Microbispora hainanensis: one gene and its partner. The protein of the gene in region 1 binds, or shares a complex with, the protein of each later gene. Links are inferred from orthologs where the notes say so. Each region holds a gene or a part of one and is shown on either strand. Other genes may lie near its edges. The genes, in order: OHB01_RS03595 and sucB.

Region 1 (9,389 bases):
GGCGGATGCGCTCGGCGGCCTCGTCGAGGGCGGCCCGGCACTCGGCGAGGGCCTGTTCGCCGGGCACGCCCCCGCCGGAGGAGCGGTGGACGTCGGCGACGAAGTCGGCCAGCATCCGGCTGAGCGCGGCGTCGTGGTCGCCCTGGCGGCCGCCGCCGAATCCCCAGGACTCCTCCCAGATCCGCCGCCACTCCTGCTGCCAGCGCTCGCTCTCCTCCTTCCACTGGCGCTTGTGGCGACGCCACTCCTCCTTGGCGTGGTCGCGCTGCCGCCGCCACTCCTCCTTCTGCTCACGCCGCAGGTCGCGGTTGTCGTGGCCGATGTCCCTGGCCATCTGGGTGAGCTCCTCGCGCAGGGACCGCACGGTCTGCCGCACGTCCTCCTTCACCTCGCGCGCGATGTCCTGGACCGAGGCGGTGATCTCCTGCTCCAGGTCGGCCAGCTCGTCCATCCGGTCGTTGATCTCGGCCCGCCCCTTGTCGGTGAGGGTGAAGACCTTCTTGCCGTCCACGACCTCGTGGGTGACCAGGCCCTCGTCCTCCAGCCTGGCCAGCCGGGGATAGATCGTGCCGGGGGAGGGGGAGTAGACGCCGAGGAAACGGTCCTGCAGCAGCCGGATGATCTCGTAACCGTGCCGCGGGCTCTCCTCCAGCAGCTTCAGCAGGTACAGCCGCAGCCGGCCGTGCCCGAACACGGGACTCATGACGTCTCCTCGCTCTCGGCCCCGAGCGGCAGCCGCCCGGTGCGGTGCCGCCTCGTTCGCTCGCTCACGCTCTCTCCTCTTCTCGCCTGCCGGCGGGCTGGCCGCTGAGCAGGGTGACGGCGCCGGACACCGTGATGGCCGAGAGGGACGCCATACCGCCGCCCAGCCGGCCGCTGAGCGAACGGGTGCCCGGGGCCGAGGCGACGTGCAACTCGGGGAAGGCCGACTCGATCCTGCCGGAGGTCGAGCGGACGGACACGTCGGCGTCCACGTCGTGCGGGAGCCGTACGACGATCGAGCCCGACATGCTGTTCGCGGTGACGTGACCGGTGGGCTCCAGTTCGAGGTCGGCGGTGACGCGGCCCGACACGGTGTTCGCGCGCAGCCGCCGCGGCCGGCCCGCGGCGACGGTGAGGTCGCCGGAGACGCTGGAGAAGGACAGGTCGCCGGTCAGGCCCCGGCTCTCCACCGAGCCCGAGACCGTCTCGGCGTGCACCTCGCCGCTGACGCCGTCGAGGACGATGTCGCCCGACACGGACTTCACCCCGGTGTTCCCCTCCATGCCCGTCACGACGGCGGAGGCGGAGACGACCCCGGCCCGCACGGGGCACGTCCTCGGCACGGTCAGCGTCAGCGTCGTGCTGCGCGGGCCCGGGCGTAACAACCCGAGGACGCCGTCCCACGTCAGGTCCTTGTACGCGACGGTCAGGCGGCCGTCATCGTCGTGCGTCACCACCAGGGGCGCGCCGTCCACCTCCGTCACGTCGAGGGCCGGCGGGCCGTCACTGGCCAGCACCGCCAGCCGACCGGCCATGATGCGCACGTTGAGCGCGGTGACCGCGCCGAACGTGAGCCGTCCGGGAGAGTCGATCGTCCATTGGGGCATCGCTCAGGCCCTTCCACGCGAAGTCCTGCGTCCGCACGGGTCGGCTTCCGCGCAGACGAACCATCCACAAACACGATATATCGCGTTTGTGCAAAGTCAAGATGTATCGCGTTTCCGTGGCCAGCCGGTCTTGGTGGCCTCCTGTCAGTCGTCCTCGTCCAGGCGTGCGAGCCAGGTGGCCAGGCGCTCCACGGGCACCTCGAACTCGGGGTTGAGGTCCACGAACTCGCGCAGCCGCTCCGCGAGCCAGCCGACGCTGACCTCCTCCTCGCCGCGACGCTCGACGAGCTCCTCGATCCCCCTGTCGGTGAAGTACATGCCTCGCTCCAGTGAGCTCCAGTGAATGGTCTGATCATGGAGAGAGGTCCCCCACGGGCGTGGGGGACCTCCTCAGTGGTACGGGATCCTCGCTCAGCCGAAGATCTCGTCCAGGATGCCGTGCAGTTCCTCGTCGTGCTTGGCGTGCGAGCCGACGGCCGGCGAGGAGTTCGGCGTACGCGAGACCCGGCGGAAGGTGCGGCCCCCGAGCAGGTCGGGCTTCTCCACGATCTTCAGGCTGAGGTAGGGCCACGGACCCATGTTGACGGGCTCGTCCTGCGCCCAGAGCAGCTCCGCGTCCGCGCTGTAGCGGGCCAGCTCGGCCTTGAGCGGGTTCTCCGGGAACGGGTAGAGGCGCTCCAGGCGGACCAGCGCCACGTCGTTCCTGCCCGACTTCTCGCGCCGCGCGAGCAGGTCGTAGTAGATCCTGCCCGAGCAGACCACGATCTTGCGGACCGCCGACGGGTCCACCGTCGAGTCGCCGATGACCGGTCGGAAGGCGCCGGAGGTGAACTCCGAGGTGGCCGAGGCCGCCGCCTTGAGCCGCAGCAGCGACTTGGGCGTGAACACGATCAGGGGCTTACGCCGCTCCGACAGCACCTGCCAGCGCAGCAGGTGGAAGTAGTTCGCCGGGGTGCTCGGCTGCGCCACCGTCATGTTGTCCTGCGCGCACAGCTGCAGGTAGCGCTCGATGCGGGCGGAGGAGTGGTCCGGGCCCTGACCCTCGTAGCCGTGCGGCAGCAGCAGCACGACCGAGGAGCGCTGACCCCACTTCTGCTCACCCGACGAGATGAACTCGTCGATGATCGACTGGGCGCCGTTGGCGAAGTCGCCGAACTGCGCCTCCCAGGCGACCAGGGCGTCCGGGCGGACCACGCTGTAGCCGTACTCGAAGCCCATCGCGGCGAACTCGCTGAGCAGCGAGTCGTACACGTAGAACTTCGTGGTGCCGTGGTTGAACGTCTTGAGCGGGGTGTGCTCCTCGCCGGTGACGCGGTCGACCAGCACGGCGTGACGCTGGCCGAAGGTGCCGCGGCGGGAGTCCTGACCGACCAGGCGGACCGGGTGGTCGTCGATGAGCAGCGAGCCGAACGCGAGCAGCTCACCGGTCGCCCAGTCGATCGCGTCCTCGGCGACCATCGTGCCGCGGCGCTGGATGACCGGGGCGAGACGCGGGTGGACGGTGAAGCCCTCGGGCAGGTTGAGCTGGGTGTCGATGACCCGCTTGACGACCTCCTCCGAGATCGCCGTCTTGGTGTCCTCGTGCGACCACGGGATCAGCTCGTCGGGCTCGGGGACCCGGACGGCACCGGGCGCCGGTGGATGCTTGACGGCCTCGCGGGTCTCGGTGAAGGCCCGCTCAAGCTGCTCCTGGTAGTCGCGCAGGGCCTGCTCGGCCTCCTCGACCGTGATGTCCCCGCGGCCGATGAGGGCCTCGGTGTACAGCTTGCGGGTCGAGCGCTTGGCGTCGATGAGGTCGTACATCAGCGGCTGCGTGAACGCCGGGTTGTCGCCCTCGTTGTGACCACGCCGCCGGTAGCAGACCATGTCGATGACGACGTCCTTGCGGAACGTCTGGCGGTACTCGTACGCGAGCCGGCCGACCCGCACGACCGCCTCGGGGTCGTCGCCGTTCACGTGGAAGATCGGCGCCTGGATCATGCGCGCGACGTCGGTGGCGTACACGCTCGACCGCGAGGACGCGGGGGAGGTGGTGAAGCCGACCTGGTTGTTGACCACGATGTGGACGGTGCCGCCGGTGCGGTAGCCGCGCAGCTGGGACAGGTGCAGGGTCTCGGCGACCACGCCCTGGCCGGCGAACGCCGCGTCGCCGTGGACGAGCACGGGCAGGACGGTGAAGCCCTCCTCGCCGCGCTCCAGCAGGTCCTGCTTGGCCCGGACCACGCCTTCGAGGACGGGGTCGACCGCCTCCAGGTGCGAGGGGTTCGCCACCACGGACGTGCTGATCGTGTTGCCCTCGGGCGTCGTGAAGTCGCCGCTCGCGCCGAGGTGGTACTTCACGTCGCCGGAGCCGTGCGCGCTGCGGGGGTCGATGTTGCCCTCGAACTCGCCGAAGATCTGGGCGTACGACTTGCCCACGATGTTGGCGAGCACGTTGAGCCGGCCGCGGTGGGCCATGCCGATGACGACCTCGTCAAGGTGCTCGGCCGCCGCGTAGCTGATCACCGAGTCGAGCAGCGGGATCAGCGACTCGCCGCCCTCGAGCGAGAACCGCTTCTGGCCGACGTACTTGGTCTGCAGGAAGGTCTCGAACGCCTCGGCGGTGTTGAGCCTGCGCAGGATGTTGAGCTGCTCCTCGCGGCTGGGCTTGGAATGCGGCCGCTCCACCCGCGCCTGGATCCAGGCCCGCTCCTCGGGGTTCTGGATGTGCATGTACTCGATGCCGATCGTGCGGCAGTACGAGTCGCGCAGCACGCCGAGGATGTCGCGCAGCTTCATCAGCGGCTTGCCGCCGAAGCCGCCCGTCGGGAACTCGCGCTCCAGGTCCCACAGCGTCAGGCCGTGCGACTGGATGTCGAGGTCCGGGTGCTTGCGCTGGCGATACTCCAGCGGGTCGGTGTCGGCCATGAGGTGGCCGCGGACCCGGTAGGCGTGGATGAGCTCCAGCACGCGCGCGGACTTGGCGACGTCGTCGTCGTGGGTGGCCGAGATGTCCTGGACCCAGCGCACCGGCTCGTAGGGGATGCGCAGCGACTGGAAGATCTCGTCGTAGAAGCCGTCGGCGCCGAGCAGGAGCTGGTGGATGCGGCGCAGGAAGTCGCCCGACTGGGCGCCCTGGATGATCCGGTGGTCGTAGGTGGACGTGAGCGTCATCACCTTGCTGATCGCGAGGCGGGACAGCGTCTCCGCCGAGGCGCCCTGGTATTCGGCGGGGTATTCCATCGCGCCGACGCCGATGATCGTGCCCTGGCCGGGCATCAGGCGCGGCACCGAGTGGACCGTGCCGATGGTGCCGGGGTTGGTCAGGGAGATCGTCGTGCCCTGGAAGTCCTCCACACCGAGCTTGCCCGCGCGGGCCTTGCGCACGATCTCCTCGTACGCCACCCAGAACTGGCGGAAGTCCATGGTCTCGGCCTGCTTGATCGAGGGCACCAGGAGCTGACGGGTGCCGTCGCTCTTCTGGACGTCGATCGCGAGGCCGAGCCCGACGTGCTCGGGCTTGACGAGGACCGGCTTGCCGTCCACCTCGGCGTACGAGTAGTTCATCTCAGGCATCGACTTGAGCGCCTGGACGATCGCGTAGCCGATGACGTGGGTGAAGGAGATCTTGCCGCCACGGCCGCGGGACAGGTGGTTGTTGATGACGATGCGGTTGTCGATCAGGAGCTTGGCGGGGACCGCGCGGACGCTCGTGGCCGTGGGGACGACCAGCGACGCCTCCATGTTGGCGGCGGTGCGCGCGGCGGCGCCGCGCAGCTTCTCCTCGACCGCGCCGGCGGGGGCCGGCTGCTTGGCGGGGGCCTGCTCCTTTGCGGGGGCCTTGGCCGCCGGCTTCGCCTGCGGCTTGGGCTGCGGAGGCGCCGTCTGCGGAGCCGGGCTCACCGGAGCGGGAGCCTCGGGCGCTGCCGTCGCCGTCGCGCCGTTCGCGACGGCGGCGGACTTGGACGGAGCGGGCTTGGCCGTCCCGTTGTAGTCAGCGAAGAAGTGCCACCAGGCCTGATCAACAGACTCTGGATCTTCGAGATACTTCTGGTACAACTCGTCGACAAGCCACTCATTTTGTCCAAAGCTTGCCAGCGGGTTTGACCGCGACGACTCAGACGACACGGCGGAAATCGCCCTCTTCCGCAGATCGGCGTTGATGTTTGGTGAACCTGTCCAAGGCTACTCGCCTCACACACCGACGTGCGCCCCGGCGGGTCGTAGGTCCCGGCCCATCCTCCCAGGATCGATAAAACAGGTCACGCGCGGATAGCCCGTCTGGGTGGTGAGGTGTCCCTTACCCCCTGGTCACAGCGGCTGGTCAGCCGATGAGCCGCGACTTGATCTGGATATCGGGAGCTATATCGGTCAGCATACCGGCAAGGTCGTCGGCCGCGGCGTGCAGCGCCTCGAGGGAGAGCGGTTCGAGGCGTTCCAGCAGGAAGAGCGCGTCCACCGTCTCCTCGGTGATCCTCGTCCTGACACACTGCCGCCAGTTCCAGCGCCGGCAGGTGACGCCCGCGTCGTCGCGCCACACCACCTCGCCGATCTCCGGGTCGCCCAGCACCTCTTCCGAGGGCTCGTCGCCCGCGGCCCGCACCAGCCGGGCCGTGCCCTGGTAGCGGCTCAGGTCCTCGCCGCCGATCGGGAGGCCGTGCCGTACGGACACGCTGTTGTAGGCGTCCACCACGAGGTTGATCTCGGGTAGCGGCATCCGGCGGACCAGCGCGTCGACCGAGGGCCGGGTGCGCTGCGGCTTGGCGCCGAAGGCGCGGTAGGCCGTCCGCCAGGCCTCGATCCTCTCGTCGGTGAGCGGCACGGCGTGGGCCGCCGCGTCGGCGAGCCAGGCCCGCGACCGGTCGTCGGAGGGCCCGTTGCGCAGGCCGTACGCGCAGACCACCAGGACGGCGAAGTCCGGACGTAGCGCCGTGACGGCGTCGTCCACCCAGATGTCGTCGATCACGCCCGACAGCCTACGGCCACGCCCGCATGGCGAGCGTCGCCACCGCGTCGAGGTCGCCACGGCTCGCGCCGTCCCTGGCCTGGGTGGACATGCCCTGGATGACGGCGGCGAAGAACGTCGCGAGCGCGGGGGCGTCGGTCTCCGGGGGGAGGAGGCCGGCCTCGACGTCCCGCTCGATCCGGCGGCGGATCGCCGCCTTGCTCGCCTCGCGGTGCGCCCGCAGCTCCTCGACCACGCCGGGGTCGCTCGTGTTCACTCCCGCCGAGATGATCATGCAGCCGGGTGGGTGGGCCTGGTCGGTGTAGACCTCTGCCGCCTCGCGCAACAGGCGCTCGACGGCGGCCCGCGCGGTCGGCTCCCCCGCCAGGGCATGCGAGGCGAACGCGCCGTGGGTCTCCTGGTAACGGCGCACGGCCTCGCCGAACAGCCGGCGTTTGTCCCCGAAGGCGGCGTAGAGGCTCGGCGGGTTGATCCCCATCACCGCGGTCAGGCCGGCGACCGAGGTCGCCTCGTAACCATGCCGCCAGAACTCCTCCAGCGCCCGCTCCAGCGCGACGTCCCGGTCGAACGCCCTCGTCCTGCCCATGCGCCGATTTTATAGCGATCGCTACAGGTCGTGTTATTTTGTAGCGGTCGCTAAAGAAAGGGGACGGGCATGGGCACGCTCGACGGCAGGACGGCGCTGGTCACGGGCGCGAGCAGGGGAATCGGACGCGGGATCGCCGAACGGCTGGCGGCCGACGGGGCGCTGGTGGCGGTGAACTACGCCAGGGACGAGGCGGCGGCCAAGGACACGGTGGCGGCGATCGAGGCCCGAGGCGGCCGGGCCTTCGCGGTCAGGGCCGAGCTGGGCGCGCCGGGCGACGTGGACGAGCTGTTCGCCGGGCTGGACCGGGAGCTGGGGCCGCGGGCGCCGATCGACATCCTCGTCAACAACACGGGGATCACCGTGCGGGGAACGATCGAGGAGGTGACGCCGGAGCTCTATGACCGGGCGTTCGCCGTCAACACGCGGGCGGCCTTCTTCGTCACCCGGCGGGCGCTGCCGCGCATCCCCGACGGCGGGCGGATCGTGACCGTCACCTCGGGAGTGACCAGGATCGCGTTCCCCGAGGCGATCGCGTACGCGATGACCAAGGGCGCGCTGGAGACCTTCACACTGGCGCTGGCCAAGCACCTCGGGCCGCGAGGGATCACCGTCAACAATGTGGCGCCGGGGATCGTCGACACCGACACCAACGCGGACTGGCTGCGCGGCGACGAAGCGGCCTGGGCGGCGTCGGCCGGCCGGGCGGCGCTGGGCCGCGTCGGCACACCGCGCGACATGGCCGACGTGGTCGCGTTCCTCGCCTCCGGAGACGCCCGCTGGGTCACCGGCACCACGGTCGACGCCACCGGCGGCAGCGACCTGTGAGCCCGCCGCCCGGGGGCAGGAGGCCGGGCGAGTAGAGTCCGGGCTCATGCCGGAAACGCCGCGTGTGCTCGCCGTACAGAACGGGGCGAAGGGGGGTCCCGGGCGGTTCGGGAAATGGCTGGAGGCCGCCGGGGTCGCCGTCGACGTGGTCACCGCCTTCGACGGCTCCGCCCTGCCGTCACGGCTGGAGCACGACGGCCTGCTCGTGCTCGGCGGCGGCTACATGCCGGACGACGACGACACGGCGCCCTGGCTGCCGGCCACCCGCGCCCTCGTCGAGCAGGCCCTCGCCCGGTCGGTGCCCTACTTCGGCATCTGCCTGGGCGGGCAGATGCTGGCCTCGGTCGGCGGCGGGAAGGTCCAGGCGGACGCCGGGGCGCCCGAGCACGGCAGCACCTCCATCGCCATGAGGGCCGAGGCGGCGGACGACGTGGTGTTCGGCGGGCTGCCCCAGGTCGTCCCGGCGATCGAGAACCACATCGACGCCGTCACGGCCCTGCCGCCGGGCGCGGTCTGGCTCGCCGAGACGGAACGCTGCCCCTACCAGGCGTTCCGGCTGGGCGAGCGTGCCTGGGGCGTGCAGTTCCACCCCGAGGCCGGGCCCGAGCGCATCCGGCTGTGGGACGCCGAGCACACCCGCAGGCGGGGGCTGGACATCGACGAGCTGTACGCCGCCGCCGTGACCGACGACCCGCTCGCGCGGGCCGCCTGGGGCGAGGTCGCCTCCCGCTTCGCCGCCGTGGTCGAGCGGGGCTGAGCGGATCGTCTCCGGGGCGTCAGTCCCAGGGGACGTCGAGCAGCCGTTCGAACTGGGCGGCGGCCTCGTCGGGGTCGAACCCGGGCAGGCCGTCGCGGATCAGCTCCCGGGTCCGGCGCGCGGCGTCGAGCCGCGCCCGGGAGACGGCGGCGCGGACCTCCTCCGCCAGCGTCCGGCTGTCCAGGCGCATAGCGCGCGGCCCGAACGTCACGTCCAGCACCATGCCCTCCGCCGACACGGTGGCCGTCACCTGGCCGGAGGCCGCCTCGCCCGTGCCGGTGATCTCTTCGAGGTCGGCCCGGGCCCGCTCTGCCCAGGCGTGGACGCGCTCCGCCTGCTCCTCGGCCCGGGCGAGATCCTCCTCGCGGATGTCGGCCGGGTTCATGCGAGAGCCGTACACGGCGCCTCCAGTCGGGTCGTGAAGGGTCACAGCAGGTCGCGGGCGATCCGCTCCACACGGTCGCGGACGAAGCCGTCGTCCAGGGGCGCGGGGACGTCCGCGGTCTCCGCGAGGGCGGCATCCATGATCTGCCTGGTCCTGGCCTCGGCGTCCCACTGGGCCGCGCGCAGCACGGCCGTCACCTGCCGGCCGAGCGCCTCGCGGTCGAGTCGCAGGACGCGGGGGTCGAAGTGCAGCTCCACGATGTCGCCCCGGCCGTCGGCCACCGCTCTCATCGTGCGGTC
Region 2 (7,989 bases), 4.2 Mb from region 1 along the record:
AGGTCGACGGCGGCGACCGTCGCGCCCTGTCCGAGCAGCCACCGGCCGCACTGGCCGGCACCGCACCCGATCTCCAGGACGCGGCGCCCGGCGACGTCGCCGAGCAGCCGGGCGTCGGCCTCGTCCAGGCCCTCGGGGCACCACACGAAGCCGTCGTCGCGCAGGAACCCGCCGTGCTCGGCCTGGTAGTCGTCGGCCGCGCCGTCCCACCAGCCGCGGTTGGCCCGGGAGGTCTGCGACCGGGAGACCGGCCGCCTTCCCACGAAGTCCAACGTCGTCAGCGCATCTTGGGGCCGCGCGGCATCCGGGCGCCCTTGGGGATGGGGCCCTTCGGCATCGGGATGGCCGGGGTGAGCGCGCGCATCCGGTTGTTGACCTCGGACACCGCGCCCTTCTTCAGGTTGCGGGGCAGCTTCATCATGTGCCGCTGGAGCTTGGCCAGGGGGATCTGGCCGTCCGCGTCACCACACTGGATGTCGTACACCGGGACGTCGACCGCGACGCGCTGCACGCGCTTCTTCTCCGCGACGAGCATGCGCTGCACCCGGTTGGGCGGGCCCTCGGAGACCAGGATGACCCCGGGGTATCCGACGACCCGGAAGACGAGGTCCTGGTCGCGGTTGACCGCGACCGGCTTCTCCTCGACATACCAGGTGCCGCGCAGGCTCTGCAGGATCGCGTACGTCGCGCCCGGCTGCCCGTGGAGCATCGAGTACTGCGCCTTCTGCGCCAGCCGGCTGAAGACGATCATCCCCACCAGAACGGCGGCGAAGACGCCGAAAACGATCCACGTCCAGCCGAAGATCACGCCGATGACGACGAACAGGACGAGCGTGCCCAGAGCCGACGCGTAGACGATCGGCATGCCCTTGGGGTTCGCCTGCTGAATGATCTGTGCGACCATCCGGAGCTGCTTGAGGCGCCCCGGAGACGCTGCGTCTTTCGCCATGGTCTGAAGGATACAAACGTCGAGCTGACTTAATGAAAACGAGACTCGCCCACGCGGGCGGCGATCGCCTGCTGGTACAGGCGTCCGGCCCGGTAGGACGAGCGCACCAGCGGCCCGGACATGACGCCGGCGAAGCCGATCTCCTCGGCCTCCTGCTTGAGCTCCACGAACTCCTCGGGCTTGACCCAGCGGTCCACGGGGTGGTGGCGCGGGGTGGGGCGCAGATACTGCGTGATGGTCACCAGGTCGCAGCCGGCCTCGTGCAGGTCGCGCAGCGCCTGGGTGATCTCCTCGCGCTCCTCGCCCATGCCGAGGATGAGGTTCGACTTGGTGACCAGCCCCGCCTCGCGGGCCATGCTGATGACCCGCAGCGAGCGCTCGTAGCGGAACGCGGGCCGGATCCGCTTGAAGATCCGGGGCACGGTCTCGATGTTGTGCGCGAAGACCTCGGGCCTGCTGGAGAAGACCTCCTCCAACTGGTCGCGGTCGCCGTTGAAGTCCGGCACCAGCAGCTCGACGCCGCAGCCGGGCACGGCCTCGTGGATCTGCCGGGCGGTCTCCGCGTACAGCCAGGAGCCGCCGTCGGGCAGGTCGTCACGGGCGACACCGGTCACCGTGGCGTAGCGCAGGCCCATCTGGCGCACCGACTCGGCGACGCGGCGCGGCTCGTCCCGGTCGTACTCGGCCGGCTTGCCGGTGTCGATCTGGCAGAAGTCGCAGCGCCGGGTGCACTGGTCGCCACCGATGAGGAAGGTGGCTTCGCGGTCCTCCCAGCATTCGGAGATGTTGGGACAGCCCGCTTCCTGGCACACGGTGTGCAGCCCCGCGCCCTTCACCAACGATTTGATCTCGTTGAAGTTGGGGCCGTTGTGCAGCCGCGTCTTGATCCACGGCGGCTTCTTCTCGATGGGGGTCTGGCTGTTGCGCACCTCCAGGCGGAGGAGCTTTCGGCCTTCAGGAGCGACGGTCATGCGACTTCCTTCGCAGCACTCCGCGGTAGCGGGCCGCGGGCCCGGGGCCCGAGCGGGAGCACGCGGCCCCGCGCCGTACGCGGGCCTGCGTGCCTGTCGGAACGCTCGTTCACGAACCCAGCTTATTACCTGAGTTCAGGTGATCCGGGACAGCTCCCCGACCGTGCGGGCGAGGTGACGGGACAGCTCGGCGCCGTCCGGGAGCCGGATCGCCCGGGGCCTGGTCCAGATCCCGATGGCGAAGGGGACGCTGCCGCACAGCCGGCCGATCACGTTCCCGCGCCAGCCGGTGACGATGAACACGCCGGCGGCCAGGAAGGCGGCGGTCACCGCGTGGACGACGGCCGAGAGGGCGAGTGAGGCCAGTTTGGCGGCCGTGTGCCGGGCCGGTCGAGTCGCCGGCCCCGTAGCCGCAGGAACCGCCTCCTGGTGTCGCGGGGGAGCAGATCGGTACGGACCTCGCCGGGGGGTGAGGAGAGGCTCATGCCGCGAGTATGTCCGAGGCCGTCTCATCCGGCGAGACACCGAAAACTGCAATGCACTGCAAATTTGCAGTAGAGTGCAGCAATGGCCGAGGGACTGCGGGAGCGCAAGAAGCGGCGGACCAGGCAGCACATCGCCGAGGTGGCGGTCGGGCTGTTCGTGGAGCGCGGCTTCGACAACGTCACGATGGCCGAGGTCGCGCGGGCCGCCGAGGTGTCGGTGAACACCGTCTACAACTACTTCCAGGCGAAGGAGGACCTCGTGCTCCCGCCGGAAGAGGCGTCGCCGCGCAGGCTGGCCGACATCGTGCGGGAGCGGCCGCCGGGACGGTCGGCGGCCGGCGCGGTGCTGGACCGGCTGCGCCGGGAGATCCGCGGGCGCGAACGCTCGGTCGGGCTGAGCGCGGGATTCGGGCGCGTGCTGGAGATGATGCGGGCCGCCCCCACGCTGACCGCCCGCCTGGAGGACCTCGGCCGCCGGATGACCGACGAGCTGGCGGCCGAGCTGGCCGAGGAGACCGGCGCGGACGCCGGCGATCCGCTGCCGCGCGTGGTCGCCTGGCACATCGGCTGCCTCCACTCGCTGGTGTACGCCGAGATCGGGCGGCGTACGACGGCGGGGGAGAGCCCGGACGCCATCGCGGACGCCGTGCTGGAGCTGCTCGACGTCGCCGAGAGCGTCCTGGGCGAGCGCGTCCGCGCCTATGCCGTACGAGAGGGATGACCGTGTTCAGAGTGACGATCAGAGGGAAGTTCACCGGGCTCGACGACGCCGGGCGGGCGGCGGTGACGGCGGCGGGCGGCATGGGCTACACCGAGGGCGGCACGTTCACCCACGACGCGAGCGTGTCCGCCTTCACCTTCCGCTGCCAGGTGCCCGCCGGGCCGGACGACGGCGAGGACGAGGCCGCGCTGGGGGCGATGGCCGCGCTGGACGCGCACGGGCACCCGTACGAGATCCTGCACCTGGCGGTGACCGACATGCGGCAGATCAAGATCCGCCGGAAGGGCCGCGGCGCGTAGGCGTCAGGCGAGGTCCTCCTCGTACAGGTCGTACGGCTCCTCGCCCAGGGCCTCGGCGAGGCGCTTTCCGGCGAACGGGATGACCTCGTCGACCATGATCCGCCGCCCGGTCTCGGCCGCGAGCGACGTGACCCCGGCGTCGTCGCCCGCGATGCGGGTGTACCAGCTCAGGTCGTTGACGCAGTTGAGCGCGAAGCCGTGCATGGTGACCCCGCCGGAGACCCGGATGCCGATCGTGCCGATCCTGCGGTCGGGCAGCCCGTGCGCGGGGTCGCCGGGCACCCACACCCCGCCGGCGCCCTCCACGCGGCGCGCCGTCAGCCCGAAGTCGGCGCAGACCTGGATCAGGACCTCCTCCAGCAACCGGATGTAGGAGGTCACGTCGCCGATGCGGATGATGGGGTAGCAGACGAGCTGCCCCGGGCCGTGCCAGGTGATCTTCCCGCCCCGGTCGACGTCGATGACCGGAGTGCCGTCGACCGGGCGCTCGTGCGGCAGCGTCCGCTTGCCCGCCGTGTAGACGGGGGCGTGCTCCAGCATGAGGCACAGGTCGGAGATCTCGTCGGCCACCCGCCGGGCGCGCAGCCGCCGCTGCAGGGTCCACGCCTGCTCGTACGGTACGTCGACGCCGAGGCGGACGATGGCCACGCCCTTCACGTTCCCATCGCCCTTCACGTTCACAGCGTAGAGGTCAGCAGCCGGGGCTCGATACGCAGCTCCTTCACTGCGGACCCGTCCCGCTCGATCCGGTAGGCGTACCCCTGCGGGTCGGTGGTCACGGCCTGGATGAACTCGGTGCCCACGTAGTGGAGCGCCACGCCCTCGTCGGCGGCGTACCCCTCGGGCAGCTCGCCCGACGCGACCGACTTGTGCAGCAGCGCCCGGCGCTGCGGGTCGGAGTTGTAGTGGACGCCGCACGAGTACGGCAGCAGGCCCAGGCCCTCGGCCCAGGGCCGCAGCTTCGGCCCGAACGAGTCGGTGTTGCCGCCGATGTGCCAGCACAGCGCGCCGGCGCTCTGCCCGGACAGCACGATGCCCGCCCGCCACGCCTCGGCGAACGCCTCGTCCAGGCCGTGCAGCCGCCACAGGGCGGCGAGGTTGGCGACGCTGCCGCCGCTCACGTAGATCGCGTCCTGCTCCAGGATCCACTCGCGGGGGTCCTCGACGTTCGGCATCGGGAAGACCGTCAGGTGGCTCACCTCGACGTCCCAGCGGGCGAACGCGCCGTACATCTTGAGCAGCCAGTCGGCGTCGTCGCCGGTGGCGGTGGCGAGCAGGCCGAGCTTGGGCCGGTCCTGACCGGTGAGGTCGAGGACGTAACGCAGCAGGGCGGTCGGCTCGATGAACCCGTATCGCTCCGTCTGCCGGAACGATCCGCCTCCGATGGCGACGATGTGCGACTGCCCGATGCGGCTCATGCCCATGCTCCTGTTCCCGGATCGAGTGACTCTTCAGAGTACGGCGGCCAGCGCCTCGCCGATGGTGGGATGGGCGAACCGGTGACCGGCGTCGAGCAGCCGCCGGGGGAGCACCCGCGGACCGGCGAGCAGGGCCTCGTCCGCGAACTCCCCGAGCGCCAGGCGCAGCGCGAGACGCGGGGCGGGCAGCGGCATCGTCGGGCGGCGCAGCGCCCTGGCGAGCGCGGCGGTGTATTCGGCGTTGGTCACCGGCTCGGGAGCCGTGAGGTTCACCGGCCCGGTCAGGTGGTGCGCGAGCAGGAAGCGGACCGCGTCCACCCAGTCGGGCAGTGAGATCCACGACGTGTACTGCCTGCCGCTGCCGAGCACGGCTCCCGCGCCCATCTTGAAGATCGGCAGCATCCGGGCGAGCGCGCCGCCCCGGCCGCTGAGCACCATCCCGCTGCGCAGCAGCGTCACCCGCACGCCCGCCTCTTCGGCGGGCGCGGTGGCGGCCTCCCAGGCGCGTGCCAGATCGGCGAGGAAGCCCGTGCCGGCCGGCGCGGACTCGTCCACGGCGCGATCCCCGGTGTCGCCGTAGAAGCCGATCGCGGAGGAGGACAGCAGCACCCGCGGCCCGCGCTCGGCGCGGGCCATCGCGGTGGCGAGGACGTGCGTGCCGCTGACCCGGCTGCCGACCAGCTCCCGCTTGTACGCCTCGGTCCACCGGCGCTCGCCGATGCCGGCGCCGGCCAGGTGGACGACCGCGTCCGCGCCTTCGAGCGCCGCGGGGTCGAGCACGTCGCCCTCCGGGTCCCAGAAGCACTCGTCGGGCCCGGCGGGCGCGCGTCGTACGAGACGGCGCACCTGGTGCCCGTCGGCGCGCAGCGCGCTCACCAGGGCCGTTCCGAGCAGCCCCGAGGAGCCTGTCACCACTGTCGTCATCGTCTCCACGCACGGATCACTACCCGGAAACGAACGGGGCCGCCCCGCCGAGCGCGGGACGGCCCCGTGGTGTCCGGGAGTGCGGCTCGCGCCGCCTGCGGCGTACGGCTACGCCAGGCCGAGCTGGGCCTCGAAACGGCCCTCCTCGAGACGGTGCTTGATCGTCGTGAGGAAGCGGGCCGCGTCGGCGCCGTCGACCAGGCGGTGGTCGTAGCTGAGCGCGAGGTACACCATCGAGCGGACCGCGATGACCTCGCCCTCCGGGGTGTCCACGACGACCGGGCGCTTGACGACCGCGCCGGTGCCCAGCATGCCGACCTGCGGCTGGTTGAGGATCGGCGTGTCGAACAGCGCGCCCCGGCTGCCGGTGTTGGTCAGCGTGAACGTGCCGCCGGTGATCTCGTCCGGGCTCACCTTGTTGGTGCGGGTGCGCTCGGCCAGGTCGGCGATCTTCCGGGCGAGCCCGGCGATGTTGAGGTCGCCCGCGTTCTTGATCACCGGGACGAGCAGGCCGCGCTCGGTGTCGGTCGCGAAGCCGAGGTGCTCGACGTCGAAGTAGGTGACCTCGTTCGTCTCGCTGTTGATCGTCGCGTTCAGCTTCGGGTGCTGCTTGAGCGCCTCGACCGCCGCCAGGGCGAAGAACGGCATGAAGGTCAGCTTCACGCCCTCGCGCCGCTGGAACTCCTCCTTGGCCCGCTCGCGCAGGCGGGCGATGCGGGTGACGTCGACCTCGACCACGGTGGTGAGCTGGGCCGAGACCTGCAGCGACTCCACCATGCGCTTGGCGATGGTCTGCCGCAGGCGCGACATCTTCTCCGTACGGCCGCGCAGCGTGGTGTCCACCCGCACCTCCGACGCGGCGGGCGCGGCGGCGGCCGGGGCGGCGGGCGCCTGGGCCGGGGCGGGCGCCGCCTGCGGGGCCGGGGTGGCGGCAGCGGCGGCCGCGGCCTGCTCGCGCTGGACGCGGGCGGCCTCGATCACGTCCTGCTTGCGGATCCGGCCGCCGACGCCGGTGCCGGTCAGCGAGTCGAGGTCGACGCCGTGCTCGGCGGCGAGCTTGCGGACCAGCGGCGTGACGTACGGGCCCTCGCCGGACGAGGGCAGCGGGGCCGGCTCGCTCGGCTGCGCGGCCGGGGCCTGCGGAGCCGGGGCGGCGGGGGCCTGCGGGGCCGGGGCGGCCTGGGCCTGCGGAGCCGGGGCGGGCGCCGGGGGCGCCGGCGGCGTCACCACGGCGGGCGCGGGCTGCGGGATCGACGAGACCGGCGGGGCCGGCGCGGGGGCCGGAGCAGGCTCGGGCTCGGGCTGCGGAGCGGGAGCCGGAGCCGCCGGCTCGGCGGCGGCCGGAGCGGCGCCCGCCTCGGAGTCGATCAGGGCGAGCTCGGCGCCGACCTCGACCGTCTCGTCCTCAGCGACGATGATCTTGGTGAGGTAGCCGGCGGACGGCGACGGGATCTCGGTGTCGACCTTGTCGGTCGACACCTCGAGGAGCGGCTCGTCGGCCTCGACGCGGTCGCCTTCCTTCTTCAGCCAACGGGTGACGGTGCCCTCGGTAACGCTCTCGCCGAGCTGGGGCATGGTTACGGAGACCGGCATGGTGTGTCTTCTCTCGCGTTCGCTAGGAGGGCTTCAGTTGTGGACGTGCAGCGGCTTGCCGGCCAGGGCCAGCATGGCCTCGCCGAGAGCCTCGGACTGCGTCGGGTGCGGGTGGATGAGCTGGGCGACGTCGACGGGCGTGGCCTCCCAGTTGAAGATCAGCTGGGCTTCCGCGATCAGCTCGCCCACCCGGCTGCCGACCATGTGGACGCCGAGCACCCGGCCGTCGCGCTCGGCGACGACCTTGACCTCGCCCTGCGTCTGCAGGATCTTGCTCCTGCCGTTGCCGGCGAGGTTGTAGCTCAGCTCGACGACGTCGTGACCGCGCTCGCGGGCCACCGACGTGGAGATGCCCACCGAGGCGACCTCGGGCTCGGAGTAGGTGATGCGCGGCACGCCGTCGTAGTCGATCGGCACCGGGTTGAGCCCGGCGATGTGCTCGGCGACCAGGATGCCCTCGGCGAAGCCGACGTGGGCGAGCTGCAGCGTGGGGATCAGGTCGCCCACGGCGTACACGCCCGGCACGCTGGTCTGGCAGAACTCGTTGACCAGCACGTAGCCGCGCTCCATCGCGACGCCGTTCTCCTCGTAGCCGAGGCCGGCCGAGACCGGGCCGCGGCCGACGGCGA

The links.
Region 2: OHB01_RS03595 (region 1) and sucB share a complex: the UniProt entries of both Escherichia coli proteins name them as parts of the 2-oxoglutarate dehydrogenase (OGDH) complex. The link is inferred for Microbispora hainanensis from one-to-one orthologs.

What each region holds. Positions count from the first base shown.
Region 1 is NZ_CP108086.1:792,774-802,162, reverse strand. The notes cover bases 1,801-6,071. They hold OHB01_RS03595 (multifunctional oxoglutarate decarboxylase/oxoglutarate dehydrogenase thiamine pyrophosphate-binding subunit/dihydrolipoyllysine-residue succinyltransferase subunit), read right to left. Parts: upstream 5,697-6,071; coding sequence 2,001-5,696; downstream 1,801-2,000. Other genes in these bases: OHB01_RS03590 (B3/4 domain-containing protein), read right to left, coding at 5,893-6,071; OHB01_RS03600 (DUF6104 family protein), read right to left, coding at 1,801-1,907. In the rest of the region: OHB01_RS03610 (PadR family transcriptional regulator), read right to left, coding at 1-703; OHB01_RS03605 (DUF4097 family beta strand repeat-containing protein), read right to left, coding at 768-1,589; more of OHB01_RS03600, read right to left, coding at 1,734-1,800; more of OHB01_RS03590, read right to left, coding at 6,072-6,534; OHB01_RS03585 (TetR/AcrR family transcriptional regulator), read right to left, coding at 6,545-7,120; OHB01_RS03580 (SDR family oxidoreductase), read left to right, coding at 7,190-7,948; OHB01_RS03575 (type 1 glutamine amidotransferase), read left to right, coding at 7,995-8,705; OHB01_RS03570 (YbaB/EbfC family nucleoid-associated protein), read right to left, coding at 8,725-9,105; OHB01_RS03565 (YbaB/EbfC family nucleoid-associated protein), read right to left, coding at 9,132-9,389. UniProt on the Escherichia coli protein: E1 component of the 2-oxoglutarate dehydrogenase (OGDH) complex which catalyzes the decarboxylation of 2-oxoglutarate, the first step in the conversion of 2-oxoglutarate to succinyl-CoA and CO(2).
Region 2 is NZ_CP108086.1:4,983,518-4,991,506, forward strand. The notes cover bases 5,119-7,989. They hold sucB (2-oxoglutarate dehydrogenase, E2 component, dihydrolipoamide succinyltransferase), read right to left. Parts: upstream 7,361-7,989; coding sequence 5,876-7,360; downstream 5,119-5,875. Other genes in these bases: OHB01_RS23320 (TIGR01777 family oxidoreductase), read right to left, coding at 5,119-5,767; lpdA (dihydrolipoyl dehydrogenase), read right to left, coding at 7,394-7,989. In the rest of the region: OHB01_RS23280 (class I SAM-dependent methyltransferase), read right to left, coding at 1-272; OHB01_RS23285 (DUF4191 domain-containing protein), read right to left, coding at 278-949; lipA (lipoyl synthase), read right to left, coding at 979-1,920; OHB01_RS23295 (hypothetical protein), read right to left, coding at 2,056-2,250; OHB01_RS23300 (TetR/AcrR family transcriptional regulator), read left to right, coding at 2,488-3,126; OHB01_RS23305 (DUF6204 family protein), read left to right, coding at 3,138-3,425; lipoyl(octanoyl) transferase LipB, read right to left, coding at 3,429-4,100; OHB01_RS23315 (peptidase E), read right to left, coding at 4,103-4,843; more of OHB01_RS23320, read right to left, coding at 4,877-5,118. UniProt on the Escherichia coli protein: E2 component of the 2-oxoglutarate dehydrogenase (OGDH) complex which catalyzes the second step in the conversion of 2-oxoglutarate to succinyl-CoA and CO(2).